DNA from 2 places in the Burkholderia sp. 3C genome. Region 2 is predicted to be linked to the other one. Evidence: predicted binding sites of a transcription regulator. Region 2 holds the regulator's gene; the other holds the start of a gene.

Region 1 (7,087 bases), on a different contig from region 2:
TGCCCGTGTAGGTCACGCGCAGGTCGCTGTCGAACGAGAACGGCACGCCTTGCAGCAGGTTGCCGAACGCCACGCCGAACACCAGCGCCGGCACGAAGCCGCCGATGAACAGGCCCCAGTCCCAGCCCGCGCGCCAGCGCGGATCGCTGCGCTTGCTGCGGTAATCGAAGCCGACCGGCCGGAAGAACAGCGCGAACAGCACCAGCAGCATCGCGAAGTAGAAGCCCGAGAACGACGCGGCATACACCATCGGCCAGGCCGCGAACATCGCACCGCCGGCCGTGATCAGCCACGTCTGATTGCCTTCCCAGGTCGCGCCGACGGTGTTGATGACGATGCGGCGCTCGTCGTCGGTCTTGCCGAGGAACGGCAGCAGTGCGGTGGCGCCCATGTCGAAGCCGTCGGTGAGGGCGAAGCCGATCAGCAGCGTGCCGATCAGCACCCACCAGATCACCTTCAGAGTTGCGTAATCCATGACGATTCCTTGTTCGGTTTCGGTGAGAGGGCGCGCATCAGGCGGCCGGGGCCGTGTGCTGCTGCTCGTGGTGGTAACGGCCGGTGTGCAGCGACGACGGGCCGAGGCGCGCGTACTTGAACATCAACGTGATCTCGATCACGAACAACGCCGTGTAGAACAGGACGAAACCGGCGATGCTCAGGTAGAGGTCGGTGGGCGTCAGGCTCGATGAGGACAGATGCGTCGGCAGGATGCCGGCGATGGTCCACGGCTGGCGCCCGACTTCGGCCACCACCCAGCCGAACTCCGCGGCCAGCCACGGCAGCGGAATCGCCCAGACGGCCCAGCGCAGGAACCAGCGGCGCTGCGGCTTCAGCAGCTCGCGCCGCGCGCAGAACCAGAACGCCAGCACGAAGGTGACGAGCATCATCACGCCGAGCAGCACCATCAGCCGGAACGAGAAGAACACCGGCGCGACGGGCGGGATGGTTTTCTTCGCCGCCTCGGCGATCTGCTGCGGCGTGGCATCCGTGACGTTGTTCGTGAACTGCTTGAGCATCAGCCCGTAGCCGAGGTAGGTTTTGTGTGCGTCGAAGCTGGCGCGCGTGGCCTCGCTGGTGTCGCCGGCCTTCAGCTTCTGCAGGGCCGCGTAGGCGATCATGCCGCTGCGGATGTGGTCCTCGCTGCGCTTGATCAGATCATTGAGGCCCACTACCGGTTCGTCGATCGAGCGCGTGGCCATCAGCCCGAGCACATAGGGAATGCGGATCGCGTAATCGGTGCGCTGCTCCTGTTGGTTCGGAATCCCGAACAACGTGAGTGCGGCCGGCGCCTGGGTCGTTTCCCATTCCGATTCGATCGCGGCCAGCTTGACCTGCTGCACTTCACCGGTGGTATAGCCCGATTCGTCGCCGAGCACGATCACGCACAGCGTGGAAGCCAGCCCGAAGCCGGCGGCCACCGCGAACGAGCGCAACGCGAAGGCCGTGTCGCGGCGGCGCAGCAGATACCACGCGGACACGCCCAGCACGAACATCGACGCCGTGACATAACCGGCCGACACCGTATGCACGAACTTGACCTGCGCGACCGGATTGAACAGCACGTCGGCCAGGCTCGACAGCTCCATGCGCATGGTCTGATAGTTGAACTGCGCGCCGACCGGGTTGTTCATCCAGCCGTTCGCGACGAGGATCCACAGCGCCGACAGGTTCGAGCCGACCGCCACGAGGAACGTGACCATCAGGTGCTTGACCTTCGACAGCTTGTTCCAGCCGAAGAAGAACAGCCCGACGAACGTGGATTCGAGGAAGAAGGCCATCATCCCTTCGACCGCGAGCGGCACGCCGAAGATGTCGCCGACGTAGTGCGAGTAGTACGACCAGTTCGTGCCGAACTGGAATTCGAGCGTGATGCCGGTGGTCACGCCCATCGCGAAATTGATGCCGAACAGCTTGCCCCAGAACTGCGTCATGTCCTTGTAGACCTGCTTGCCCGTCATGACGTAGACGGTTTCCATGATCACGAGCAGCCAGGACATGCCGAGCGTGAGTGGAACGAACAGGAAATGGTAGAGCGCTGTGATGCCGAACTGCAGTCGCGACAGATCGACGACTTCGCTACTTATCATGGTGGTCTCCCTTGGAGGAATCAGGGGTGGTGGGCCCAAGCAGGCGGGCGGCGACGACGGCCGGCGGCAATTGCATGTGATCCGCCTGCGGGTGATTGAAGAAGGCGTACTTGAGCGCCATCAGAAGAACCAGCTTGATGGCCAGCACGGCCGACAGGTCGCGCACGAGCGTCGGCCCCTTGGCCCAGGCGACGAGGCGTGTGCGCAGCGTGCGCGGGGCATCGCGCGGTGTGGGCTTGGGAGTGAGAAGCAGCGACATGATCGGTTGAGCAGCGCCCTGGATAGGCCGGTTGGGTATCGTTCGTCGCGCCGTTTGGCGCACGCGGAAGGACATTAAAATTTTAAAATTGTGCGCTGCGATAATTGCAATTCAATCTGCGGCGGACGGTCGCGAAATGGCGATTTGTATTTGATGTGCCGCAAAGCTTGCTCTGAATCGCGAATCCGATTTGGAACAATCCTACGGAATGCCGAATATTTCTAGTTATAGGATGGCACCCGACGAGTGTCAGGAAAAATGGAGCGGGGGTGGTAGCGCTGTTGTGCAGCCCAAAACAAAAAACCCGCTGTCTTGCGACAGCGGGCTCGATCAAACGAGGCCGGGCAGCTTGCCTGGGCGTTACGCGTATTCGGCGAGTGCGGTGCGCATTTTCTTCATTGCGCTGGCTTCGATCTGGCGGATGCGTTCGGCCGACACGCCGAACTCGGCGGCGAGATCGTGCAGCGTCGAGCCGCCCGAACCGTCGTCGTCGACATGAAGCCAGCGCGCCTCGATGATGCGGCGGCTGCGCGCGTCGAGCGATTCGAGTGCTTCCGAGATGCCGTCTGTCTGCAGGCGGTCGCGCTGGCGCGCGGCGATCACGGCCGTCGGTTCGTTATGCGAATCGGCCAGATAGGCGATCGGGGCGAACGATTCCTCGCCGTCGTCCACCTGCCCTTCGAGCGCGATGTCGCCGCCCGACAGCCGCGTTTCCATCTCGGCCACTTCTTCGCGCTTGACGTTCAACTCTTGCGCGAGGCCTTCGATTTCCTCGGGCGTCATCGCCTGCAAGCCCTTCTTGTGGCTGCGCAGGTTGAAGAACAGCTTGCGTTGCGCCTTGGTCGTGGCGACCTTCACCATGCGCCAGTTGCGCAGGATGTACTCGTGGATCTCGGCCTTGATCCAGTGGATCGCGTACGAAACGAGGCGGACGTTCTGAGTCGGATCGAAGCGCTTCACGGCCTTCATCAGGCCGATGTTGCCTTCCTGGATCAGGTCGCCGTGCGGCAGCCCGTAGCCCAGGTAGTTGCGCGCGATCGACACGACCAGCCGCAGGTGCGACAGCACCAGCCGGCGGGCCGATTCGAGGTTGTTCTGGTCACGGAATTCCGTGGCGTATTGACGCTCTTCTTCAAGCGTCAGCATCGGAATCCGGTTGGCTGCCTGGATATAGGCGTCGATATTGCCGAGTTGGCCCGGCAGCATCGATTGGGACGCGAGCGCCAGCGAGCCTGCCGATGAGGCTTTCGCAGGCGCCGAGCCAAAAATATTCGGAAGGGTCAGAGCGTTGCTCACTTAAACTCCTTTGGAATCAGGGACATTCCCCGTTACTAGGCGATTCCACCAAGCTCATCTTAGCACTCTCGCCAAGTGAGTGCTAAACACTTAGAGGCGACAGGGCCATTCGAGTTCCGGGATGTCTATCAAAAAATGTATATTGATAGTACACCGTTCTTGTCAGGGTTGCTGCTGATTCAAATTGACGATGATTCGTGAATCTTTTGGGATGTAATTTTGATTCTTGTTATTTTTGAAGAAAATTATTTCGAAAGACGATGCCGATAAGAAATCCCCTTTAACCTAAGATGCACTTCGTTTTTTGAGTCGGCGGCGTGATGCGTGGCCGATGCTCCATTCAACCCCGGAATCTGGAGTGGCGAATGCAGAACAAGAAGAACAGTCCCGGAACGGGACGATGGCTGCCAAGCGTGGCGCTGGCAGTCGTACTGGCGGGTGGTTCGACCTCGGCCATGGCCGACCGCTGGGGTGTCCAACTGGGAGGCGGCATCGCCGATCACGACATGAAGAAGGTCGATCTCGGCGTGGTGTGGGACCCGGGCTGGTCGTGGTGGCAGGTCGGGGATTGGCACTTCACCTTCGTGGCCGAAGGCCATGTGTCCTATTGGCACTACGGCGGCGATCACACCGTGCACGGCAACATCGGCGAATTCGGCTTCACGCCGGTGGTCCGCTTCATCAAACGCACCGGCTACGTGCGGCCGTTCATCGAGGGCGGCGTGGGCGTGCGGCTGCTGACTCATCCTACGATTGCCACCGATTACACGATGTCGTCGGCGTTCCAGTTCGCCGACATGGTGGGCGTCGGTGCGCAGTTCGGCTCCCGTCAGCAATACCTGGCAGGCTTCCGTTTCCAGCACGAATCAAACGCCAGTATCAAAGAACCGAATCCTGGTATAAATTTCAGCCAAATCTACTTGCAGTACAACTTCTGAGTGGCATGCGCCACGGGCGCGAGGCCGGGGAGTGCGGCGATGGTGGAGCAGCAGATGGAGGCGATCCGGACGCTTGAGCGCGACCGGTTCCGAGCGATGGTCGACGGCGACGGCGAGGCGCTCGACGTCCTGCTGTCGGACAACGTCTATTACGTGCACACCAACGGCAAGCGCGAGTCGAAACAGCAGTTCATCGACGCGATCCTGGCCGGACGCCGCCGCTATCGCCAGATCGAGGTGCAGTCGCAGGAGGTGATGCCGGTGGGCGGCGACGCGTTCGTCGTGACCGGGCGGGTGATCGTGGAGCTCGAGGCGAACAACGGCGGGATCGTGTTCCCGATCGCCTACACCTCGCTGCAGGCCCGGGAAAGCGGCCAATGGCGCTTGCTCGCCTGGCACGCAACGCGCTGCGCAACCGAAACCTAGATCCCGCCGTTCGCGGGTGAAGCGGATGCTCGTCGCATCCCTGCGGTTTCATCGAGGCGGCCTGTCGGGCCGCCTTTCCGTTCCTGCCTGCCGAGGATCGCCCGGCCTGCATGTCGATTGCGCATTGCGTGCCGACCGTGTGCGGCCGGTCGGCCTGCCGTATTCGGGGCGCGATTCGGCCCGTGAAATCAGGCCGCGGCGCGGTGATCCGAGCAGTGCCAGTCGGAGCGGTTGATCGCGCTGGCCACCGCGTCGATCGCCGCGACCACCGGCTCCTCGTGTGCGCCTGCGCCGTAGCGCATGGCGGCATCGCCCATCTTGATGCCGACGAACACGGCCGTGCGCCCGTCGGCAGCGCGCACCGTCTCGACCGAAGCCACTTCGATCTCGGCGCCTGCCGTGCCGGCGAAGGCGGCCGCGGCATGGGCCACCACCGCTTCGGCCGTCGCGTCGCTCGCGATCGGGCCGCCGGCCGCAATCTCGTGCCGCTCCCAGCTCATCGTGCCGCCGACGCGCGCGGCCGGCCCGGTGGTTTCGAAATATTCGCGATGGAACAGCGCGCAGATCGCGTCGCCGGTCACTTCCTCGCCGGACTGGTCGGCCACCGTTTGCACGGCGTGGCTGAATTCGATCTGCACGCGGCGCGGCGGCGTGAAGCCCATGCCGCGTTCGAGCAGGTAGGTGGCGCCGCCCTTGCCGGACTGGCTGTTGACGCGGATCACGGCGTCGTAGCTGCGGCCGAGATCGGCCGGATCGATCGGCAAGTACGGCACTTCCCAGATTGCGTCGGGCTGCTGCTGCGCGAAGCCCTTGCGGATCGCGTCCTGGTGCGAGCCCGAGAAGGCCGTGAACACGAGGTCGCCGGCATACGGATGGCGCGGATGCACCGGCAACTGGTTGCAGCGCTCGACCACGCGGCGCACCGCATCGATGTCGGAGAAGTCGAGGCCCGGGTCGATGCCCTGCGTGTAGAGGTTCAGCGCGAGCGTGACGAGGTCGACGTTGCCGGTGCGCTCGCCGTTGCCGAACAGGCAGCCTTCGATGCGATCCGCGCCGGCCAGCAAGGCCATTTCGGCGGCGGCAACGGCCGTGCCGCGGTCGTTGTGCGGATGCACCGACAACACGATGCTGTCGCGGTAGCCGAGGTTGCGGTCCATCCATTCGATCTGGTCGGCGAACACGTTCGGCGTGGCCGCCTCGACGGTGGCCGGGAGGTTCACGATCATCTTGTGATCGCGCGTCGGCCGCCACGTTTGCGCGACGGCGTCGCACACTTCGCGCACGAAGGTCAGCTCGGTCATGCTGAAGGTTTCGGGGGAATACTGGTAGGTCCAGTGCGTGCCGGGGCGGGCCTGCGCCTGTTCCTTGATCATGCGCGTGCCGTTCACGGCGAGCGCCTTGACGTCGTCCTTCGACAAGCCGAACACGATCTTGCGGAACGACGGGGAGGTGGCGTTGTAGAGGTGGACGATCGCGCGCTGCACGCCGTCGAGCGCCTCGAACGTGCGAACGATCAGATCCTCGCGAGACTGCACCAGCACCTCGATCGTCACGTCGTCCGGAATCCGCTTCTCGTCGATGAGCTTGCGCACGAAGTCGTAGTCCGTCTGCGAGGCCGACGGGAACCCCACTTCGATCTCCTTGAACCCGATCGCCACCAGCATCTCGAAGAATTCGAGCTTCTGTTCGATGCTCATCGGCTCGATCAGCGACTGGTTGCCGTCGCGGAGATCGGTGCTCATCCAGATCGGCGCACGTTCGATCGTGCGGCTCGGCCACTTGCGGCCGTTCAGGCGTACGGGTTCGAACGGGCGGTATTTGTCTGCGGGATTGCGCTTCATCTTGGCCTCAAGGCGATTCAGTCGCGAGCGAAGAGGGGCGGCAACGGATTCGGTGACGCTGCCTGCGCACGGGTACGCGAGGTCGCGTGACGGTGCGGCGGATCTTCGCGGCCATTCGACGGATGGACGAACGACGGCTGACGACTACAGGGTTAGGTACGGCGAGAAGGTGCTGCGAGAACTGCTCAGGGGGGACCGTGCGGGATGCACGGCGCTACGACAGCTTTACGCTAGTCGTAG
Region 2 (7,087 bases):
AGGCCAGATGGCGCACGTTCGAGAGCACCGCGCCCAGATGCCCGAGCATCGATTGATCCGATTCGGAGATCGCCAGCAGCGCACCCTGCACGCCTTGGCTGAGGTTCGCCGCATGCGTGAGGCGCCCGTGCTCGCTGTTGACCTCGTCCCATTCGCCCGGTTGCGGCGCGAGCTTGTCGAGTTCGGCGAGCTGCCAGGCCAGTTTTTCGCGTTCGAGCTGCAGTTCGCGCTCGTGGGTTTGCGCGAGCTCGATCTGGTGGAGCGCTTCGCGCCAGGCGCGCCAGGCGCGTGCGACGGCGGCCGCGTCGGCCGTCAGGCCAGCGTGCGTGTCGAACATCTCGCGCTGGGCGTCGGGCCGCATCAGCAACTGGTGCGCGTGCTGGCCGTGCACGTCGACCAGCATCTCGCCCAGCTCGCGCAATTGCGAGAGCGTGGCGCTGGTGCCGTTGATGAACGCGCGCGAACGGCCGTTGGCGTCGATGACGCGGCGCATCATGACCACGTCGTCGGCATCGAACGCATGCACGTCGAGCCATTGCGCGACACGGTCGTGCGGCGTGAATTCGGCGGTGATGTCGGCGCGCTGGCAGCCGGCGCGCACGACGCTGGCGTCTGACCGCTCGCCGAGCGCGAGCGCGAGCGCATCGATCAGGATCGACTTGCCGGCGCCGGTTTCACCGGAGAACACGCTGAAGCCGGTGTCGAATTCGAGGTCGAGCCCGGCGACGATGACGAAGTCGCGAATCGAGAGATGGCGGAGCATGGTGGGTGGCGCGGGCCGCGTCAGGATTCCGGATCGTCGTCGTGCGACGGATGCTCGTTCCAGTGCAGCTTCTTGCGCAGCGTCGTGTAGAAGCTGTAGCCGACCGGATGCAGGAACGGCACCGTGTGGCGCGAGCGGCGCACCTCGATGGTGTCGTTCAGTTGCAGCGCCGTGAACGACTGCATGTCGAAGTTCACGTTGACGTCGCGCCCGCCGATGATCTGGATGCCGACCTTGACGTCGTCGGGCAGCACGATCGGCCGGTTCGACAGCGCGTGCGGGGCGATCGGCACCAGCACGATGCCCTGCAGTTGCGGATGCAGGATCGGGCCGGCCGACGACAGCGCGTAGGCCGTGGAGCCGGTGGGGGTGGCGACGATCAGGCCGTCCGAGCGCTGGTTGTACATGAAGCGGCCGTCCACCGAGACCCGTAATTCGGCCATCCCGGAGAAGCCGCTGCGGTTCACCACCACGTCGTTGAAGGCCAGCGCGTGATAGATCGGCTCGCCGTTGCGCACGATGCGCGCTTCGAGCAGCGTGCGTTCCTCGCGCTCGAAGCTGCCCGACAGCATCAGCGGCACCAGGTCGAGCATCTCGGAGGCCGAGATATCGGTGATGAAGCCCAGCCGGCCGTGGTTGATGCCGATCAGCGGGGTGCGGTAGGGGGCAAGCTGGCGGCCGATGCCGAGCATGGTGCCGTCGCCGCCGAGCACGATCGCGACGTCGGCGCGCGCGCCGATTTCGGTGGGTGTCAGCGCCGGATGGCCCTTGATGCCGTATTCTTGCGCGGTGGCTGCCTCGAAGACGACTTCGAGCCCTCGCTTCACGATGGCAGCGGCCAGCGCGGCGAGCGGTTCGGCGATGCCGGGGGTGTTGCTGCGCCCGACGAGCGCCACGGTCTGGAACTGGTTGCCGGTATTCATGGCGGCATTACACCATAGCTGGATGACGAAAAGGAACCGGCCGGGAGGCCGAGGGCGCCTTGGCGCCGCAACCCTCGCGGGCGCCGCGCGCTTGCGCTAGAATTTTCGACCATGTTAGATCCCCGCGCACGCACCCTCCTGAAAACCCTGATCGAACGGTATATCGCCGACGGTCAGCCGGTCGGCTCGCGCACGTTGTCCCGGTATTCCGGGCTCGAGCTGAGCCCGGCCACCATCCGCAACGTGATGTCCGACCTGGAGGAGCTTGGCCTCGTTTCGAGCCCGCACACCTCCGCCGGGCGCGTACCGACGCCACGCGGCTATCGGCTGTTCGTCGACACCATGCTGTCGGTCGAATCGCCGATCGACAGCGACGCGCTCACGCGGCTCGTGCAAACCACCCTGCAGGCGGGCGAGCCGCAGCAGAAGGTGGTGGCCGCCGCCGCCAGCGTGCTGTCCAACCTGTCGCAGTTCGCCGGCGTGGTGCTGACCCCGCGCCGCAGCCATGTGTTCAAGCAGGTCGAATTCATGCGGCTGTCCGACAAGCGGATCCTGCTGATCATCGTCACGCCCGAGGGCGACGTGCAGAACCGCATGATGGCCACCCAGCGCGATTATTCGCCGTCGCAACTGACCGAGGCCTCGAACTATATCAACGCCAATTTCGCCGGGCTGTCGTTCGACGAGGTGCGCCGCCGTCTGCGCGAGGAAATCGACGCGCTGCGCGACGACGTGACCGCACTGATGCACGCCGCCGTCACGGCCAGCACCGAAACGCCCGACGACGGCGACACGCTGCTGATCTCGGGCGAGCGCAACCTGCTCGAAGTGGCGGATCTGTCGTCCGACATGGCGCGGCTGCGCAAGCTGTTCGACGTGTTCGACCAGAAAACCAGCCTGCTGCAACTGCTCGACGTGTCGAGCCATGCGCAGGGCGTGCAGATCTTCATCGGCGGGGAATCGACGCTGGTGCCGATCGACGAGATGAGCGTCGTCACCGCGCCCTATGAGGTGAACGGCAAGATCGTCGGCACGCTCGGCGTGATCGGGCCGACGCGGATGGCCTACAACCGCGTGATCCCGATCGTCGACATCACGGCGCGGCTGCTGTCGCTGACCTTGAGCGGCAACCAGTAAGCCGTTCGCTATTGCCCCGATTGGCGCGTCGGCCTTTCGCCGTCTCGTGTCGCCGGGTCGTGGGCCGTCGCTATAATGAGGCTCGTTCGATCCGGTGCCCAGGCCCATCCCCGTTCATGCGTTTTGATCTCGAGCCGCCGTCGCAACACGCGCCGGCGCATCGCATCGCCGTTCTGCTCGTCAATCTCGGCACGCCCGACGCGCCCACGCCGGGCGCCGTGCGGCGCTATCTGGCGCAATTCCTGTCCGACCCGCGCGTGGTGGAAATCCCGGCCATCGCCTGGCAGCCGATCCTGCGCGGGCTGATCCTGCCGTTCCGCTCGCGCGCCTCGGCGAAGAAATACGCAACGGTCTGGACGCCCGAAGGCTCGCCGTTGCGCGTGCACACCGAGCGGCAGGTCGAAGGCCTGCGGCCGCTGTTCGCCGCCAACGGCTACCAGGTGATGGTCGATTACGCGATGCGCTACGGCACGCCCGATATCGGCACGGTGCTCGGCCAGTTGAAGCACGCGGGCGCGGAACGGGTGCTGCTGATGCCGCTGTATCCGCAGTATTCGTCGTCCACCACGGCAACCGCGTTCGACGCGGCGTTCGCCGCGCTGGGGCGCATGCGCAACCAGCTCGAAGTGCGCACGGTGCGCCACTACGCCGACCATCCCGCCTATATTCATGCGCTGGCCGAGCAGGTGCTGCATTACTGGGCCGAGCACGGTCGCCCCGATTTCGCGGCCGGCGACAAGCTGGTGCTCAGTTTCCACGGCGTGCCGAAGCGCACGCTCGACCTCGGCGATCCGTACCATGACCAGTGCCAGCAAACGGCGGCGTTGCTGATCGCCACGCTCGGCCTCGGCTCGCTCGAATGCCTCGTCACGTTCCAGTCGCGCTTCGGCAAGGCCGAATGGCTGCAGCCGTACACGGCGCCGACGCTGCGCGAACTCGGCGCGGCCGGCGTCAAGCGCGCCGACGTGTTCTGCCCCGGTTTCACGTCCGATTGCCTCGAAACCATCGAGGAAATCGGCATGGAAGTGCGCGACGAATTCCTGCATGCCGGCGGTGGCGCGTTCCACCGCATTCCGTGCCTGAATGCGTCGCCGGCCTGGATCGACGCGCTGGGCCAGATCGTCGCGGAAAACCTGCAGGGCTGGCCGGCGCGCGTGGCGGTGCAGGCCGAGACGGCCGCCTGAACCGGGGCGGCCCGAGCCTCATTCACCGTCACGAAGCGGAATCAAGCCGATGAACTACCGGATTTCGACCGAACCGGGCGCCAAGCTGCGGATCGACAAATGGCTATGGGCGGCGCGCTTCTTCAAGACGCGCTCGCTGGCCACCGACGCCGTCGAGAAGGGCCGGGTGCGGATCGGCGGCGCGGCCGTCAAGCCGTCGAAGGACGTGCGGGTGGGCGATCGTGTGGAAATCACCATCGAAACGGTGGTCTGGCAAGTGGAAGTGCTCGGGATCTGCGACCTGCGCGGCCCGGCCAGCATCGCTCAGACCTTGTATTCGGAAACCGCGGAAGGGCGGGCGAAACGGCTTGCCGAACTCGATCGGCGACGGCATTATCGCGAGCCGGCCGCCGAGATGCACGGCCGCCCGACCAAGCGCGACCGCCGGATCATCGACAAACTTTCGAATGGGCGCTGAAGGCGGGCTCGAACGTCGCCCGCGCGCTGCCGTATTCGGTGGTGCGATCGGTGACGGCGCCCGACATGCAGATGGTGGTGGTGCCGGCCACGAGTACCAGCGCGACCACCGAAATGACAAAGGTCAATTTCACGGTACTCCCCTTGGGACGGCCAGCGGAACGGGTCCGCAATCGGAAGGCGGCGGCCGGTGAGTGGTGCGCGCGCGCTGTGCGTCGTTCGAAATGATCCGACGAATCGGGCCGCGTCGGGGTGGGTCCGGGCAGCCTCAGACGCAGTGTAGTGCAGCGTCCGGGGCCGATCCAGTGGGGTGGTGGTAACGGTTGTTACGGCCGGTTGCGGGTCGATCCTGCCGATCGGACGGGAACCGCCGAAAGACCCTCTTGAAATTGTTGTTTTCGGCCCTATGTGGGTTTCTGTTGCTCGGCAGGCAGGCCACGGGCCTCGTCCGCAGCGTGCCGCCGGGCTGGCTTTCATTCACCCAATCGATTTCAGCGACATGGAAAATACGCAAGAGAATCCGGCTGCTCAACCGGCCGACGAAACCGGCCGCGACGCACAGGCTGCTCAGCCGGCCCAGGCCGACGTGCCGCAGGCCGCCGAAGCCGACGCCGCGCTGGCCGAAGCGCAAGCCAAGGTTGCCGAGCTGCAGGAGCACTTCCTGCGCGCGAAGGCCGAAACCGAAAACGCGCGCCGCCGTGCACAGGAAGACGTCGCCAAGGCGCACAAGTTCGCCATCGAAAGCTTCGCCGAGCACCTGCTGCCGGTGATCGACAGCCTCGAAGCGGCCGTGGGCGACACGTCGGACGACGTCGCGAAGATTCGCGAAGGCGTCGAACTGACGTTGCGCCAGCTCAACAACGCGCTCGAAAAGGGCCGCGTGAACGTGATCAACCCGGTGGGCGCGAAATTTGATCCGCATCAGCATCAGGCGATCTCGATGGTGCCGGCCGAGCAGGAAGCCAACACCGTCGTCAACGTGTTGCAAAAGGGCTATACGATTGCCGACCGCGTGCTGCGCCCGGCGCTCGTGACGGTCGCGCAGCCGAAGTAAGCAAAAAGGAAGGCGGCGCGCCCCGAGCGCGCCCCTCAGGTTGGGGAGGCCGGCGGGAAAGCCGGCCGGCGGCGCGTGGGTCCTGATCCGCGCCGCGATGAAGCCGGTTCGCCTTCGGCGAATCGCAAGGCGATGCCGCCGGCTGGCCCGGCATGGATCGCCCCGCGCGTCGTTTCCTCGCTTGCCCGTTGTCGTTTTTCGGGGTCGGATTGTTTCGGCCCCCGATCGCCGTTCGGCCGCGTGCCGCCGGCAATTGAAAAAATTGAATAGCCGCATCGCGTTCGGGGTCTTGAAAACGGCGCGGTCGCACCTATTTCGTGTGCAGAGTTGAATTCGGCGCGGCAAAACCGGGAAAAAGCCCCGAAAAGCCGCAGCAAACAGCGTTTCTGGAGATTACGAAAAATGGGAAAGATCATCGGTATTGACCTCGGCACCACGAACTCGTGCGTGGCCGTGATGGAAGGCAATCAGGTCAAGGTCATCGAGAATTCGGAAGGCACCCGCACCACGCCGTCGATCATCGCTTACATGGACGACAACGAAGTGCTGGTCGGTGCGCCCGCCAAGCGTCAATCCGTGACCAACCCCCGTAACACCCTGTTCGCGGTCAAGCGCCTGATCGGCCGTCGCTTCGAAGAGAAGGAAGTCCAGAAGGACATCGGCCTGATGCCGTACGCCATCGTCAAGGCCGACAACGGCGACGCCTGGGTCGAAGCGCACGGCGAAAAGCTGGCGCCGCCGCAGGTGTCGGCCGAAGTGCTGCGCAAGATGAAGAAGACGGCCGAAGATTACCTCGGCGAAACCGTCACGGAAGCCGTGATCACGGTGCCGGCGTACTTCAACGACAGCCAGCGCCAGGCCACCAAGGATGCCGGCCGCATCGCCGGCCTCGAAGTGAAGCGGATCATCAACGAGCCGACCGCGGCCGCGCTCGCGTTCGGCCTGGATAAAGCCGAAAAGGGCGACCGCAAGATCGCCGTGTATGACCTGGGCGGCGGCACGTTCGACGTCTCGATCATCGAAATCGCCGACGTTGACGGCGAAATGCAGTTCGAAGTGCTGTCGACCAACGGCGACACGTTCCTCGGCGGCGAGGATTTCGACCAGCGCATCATCGATTACATCATCGGCGAGTTCAAGAAGGAGCAGGGCGTCGACCTGTCGAAGGACGTGCTCGCGCTGCAACGCCTGAAGGAAGCCGCTGAAAAGGCCAAGATCGAGCTGTCGTCGAGCCAGCAGACCGAAATCAACCTGCCGTACATCACGGCCGACGCATCGGGCCCGAAGCACTTGAACCTGAAGATCACGCGCGCCAAGCTGGAAGCGCTGGTCGAGGATCTGGTCGAGCGCACCATCGAGCCGTGCCGCACCGCGATCAAGGATGCCGGCGTCAAGGTGTCGGACATCGACGACGTGATCATGGTCGGCGGCCAGACGCGCATGCCGAAGGTGCAGGAGAAGGTGAAGGAATTCTTCGGCAAGGACCCGCGCCGTGACGTGAACCCGGACGAAGCCGTCGCGGTTGGCGCGGCGATCCAGGGCCAGGTGCTGTCGGGCGACCGCAAGGACG

The links. The regulator HrcA, encoded in region 2, represses chaperone genes, less so after heat shock. The targets are predictions, from matches to a motif close to TTAGCACTCNNNNNNNNNGAGTGCTAA.
Region 1: the regulator HrcA is predicted to act here: its motif matches at 3,702-3,728, upstream of rpoH (RNA polymerase sigma factor RpoH).

What each region holds. Positions count from the first base shown of each region.
Region 1 is NZ_BAAILN010000059.1:203-7,289, reverse strand. Features, by position in the region: gene cydB (cytochrome d ubiquinol oxidase subunit II) at 1-475, opposite strand, end outside; gene ACYP33_RS09865 (cytochrome ubiquinol oxidase subunit I) at 513-2,087, opposite strand; gene cydP (cytochrome oxidase putative small subunit CydP) at 2,077-2,346, opposite strand; gene rpoH (RNA polymerase sigma factor RpoH) at 2,707-3,642, opposite strand; gene ACYP33_RS09850 (acyloxyacyl hydrolase) at 4,008-4,580, shown strand; gene ACYP33_RS09845 (nuclear transport factor 2 family protein) at 4,620-5,006, shown strand; gene leuA (2-isopropylmalate synthase) at 5,195-6,847, opposite strand.
Region 2 is NZ_BAAILN010000159.1:64,949-72,035, reverse strand. Features, by position in the region: partial or broken gene ACYP33_RS34375 (AAA family ATPase) at 1-763, opposite strand, end outside; gene ACYP33_RS34370 (NAD kinase) at 784-1,686, opposite strand; gene hrcA (heat-inducible transcriptional repressor HrcA) at 1,798-2,823, shown strand; gene hemH (ferrochelatase) at 2,940-4,007, shown strand; gene ACYP33_RS34355 (RNA-binding S4 domain-containing protein) at 4,057-4,464, shown strand; gene ACYP33_RS34350 (hypothetical protein) at 4,436-4,597, opposite strand; gene grpE (nucleotide exchange factor GrpE) at 4,963-5,517, shown strand; partial or broken gene dnaK (molecular chaperone DnaK) at 5,920-7,087, shown strand, end outside.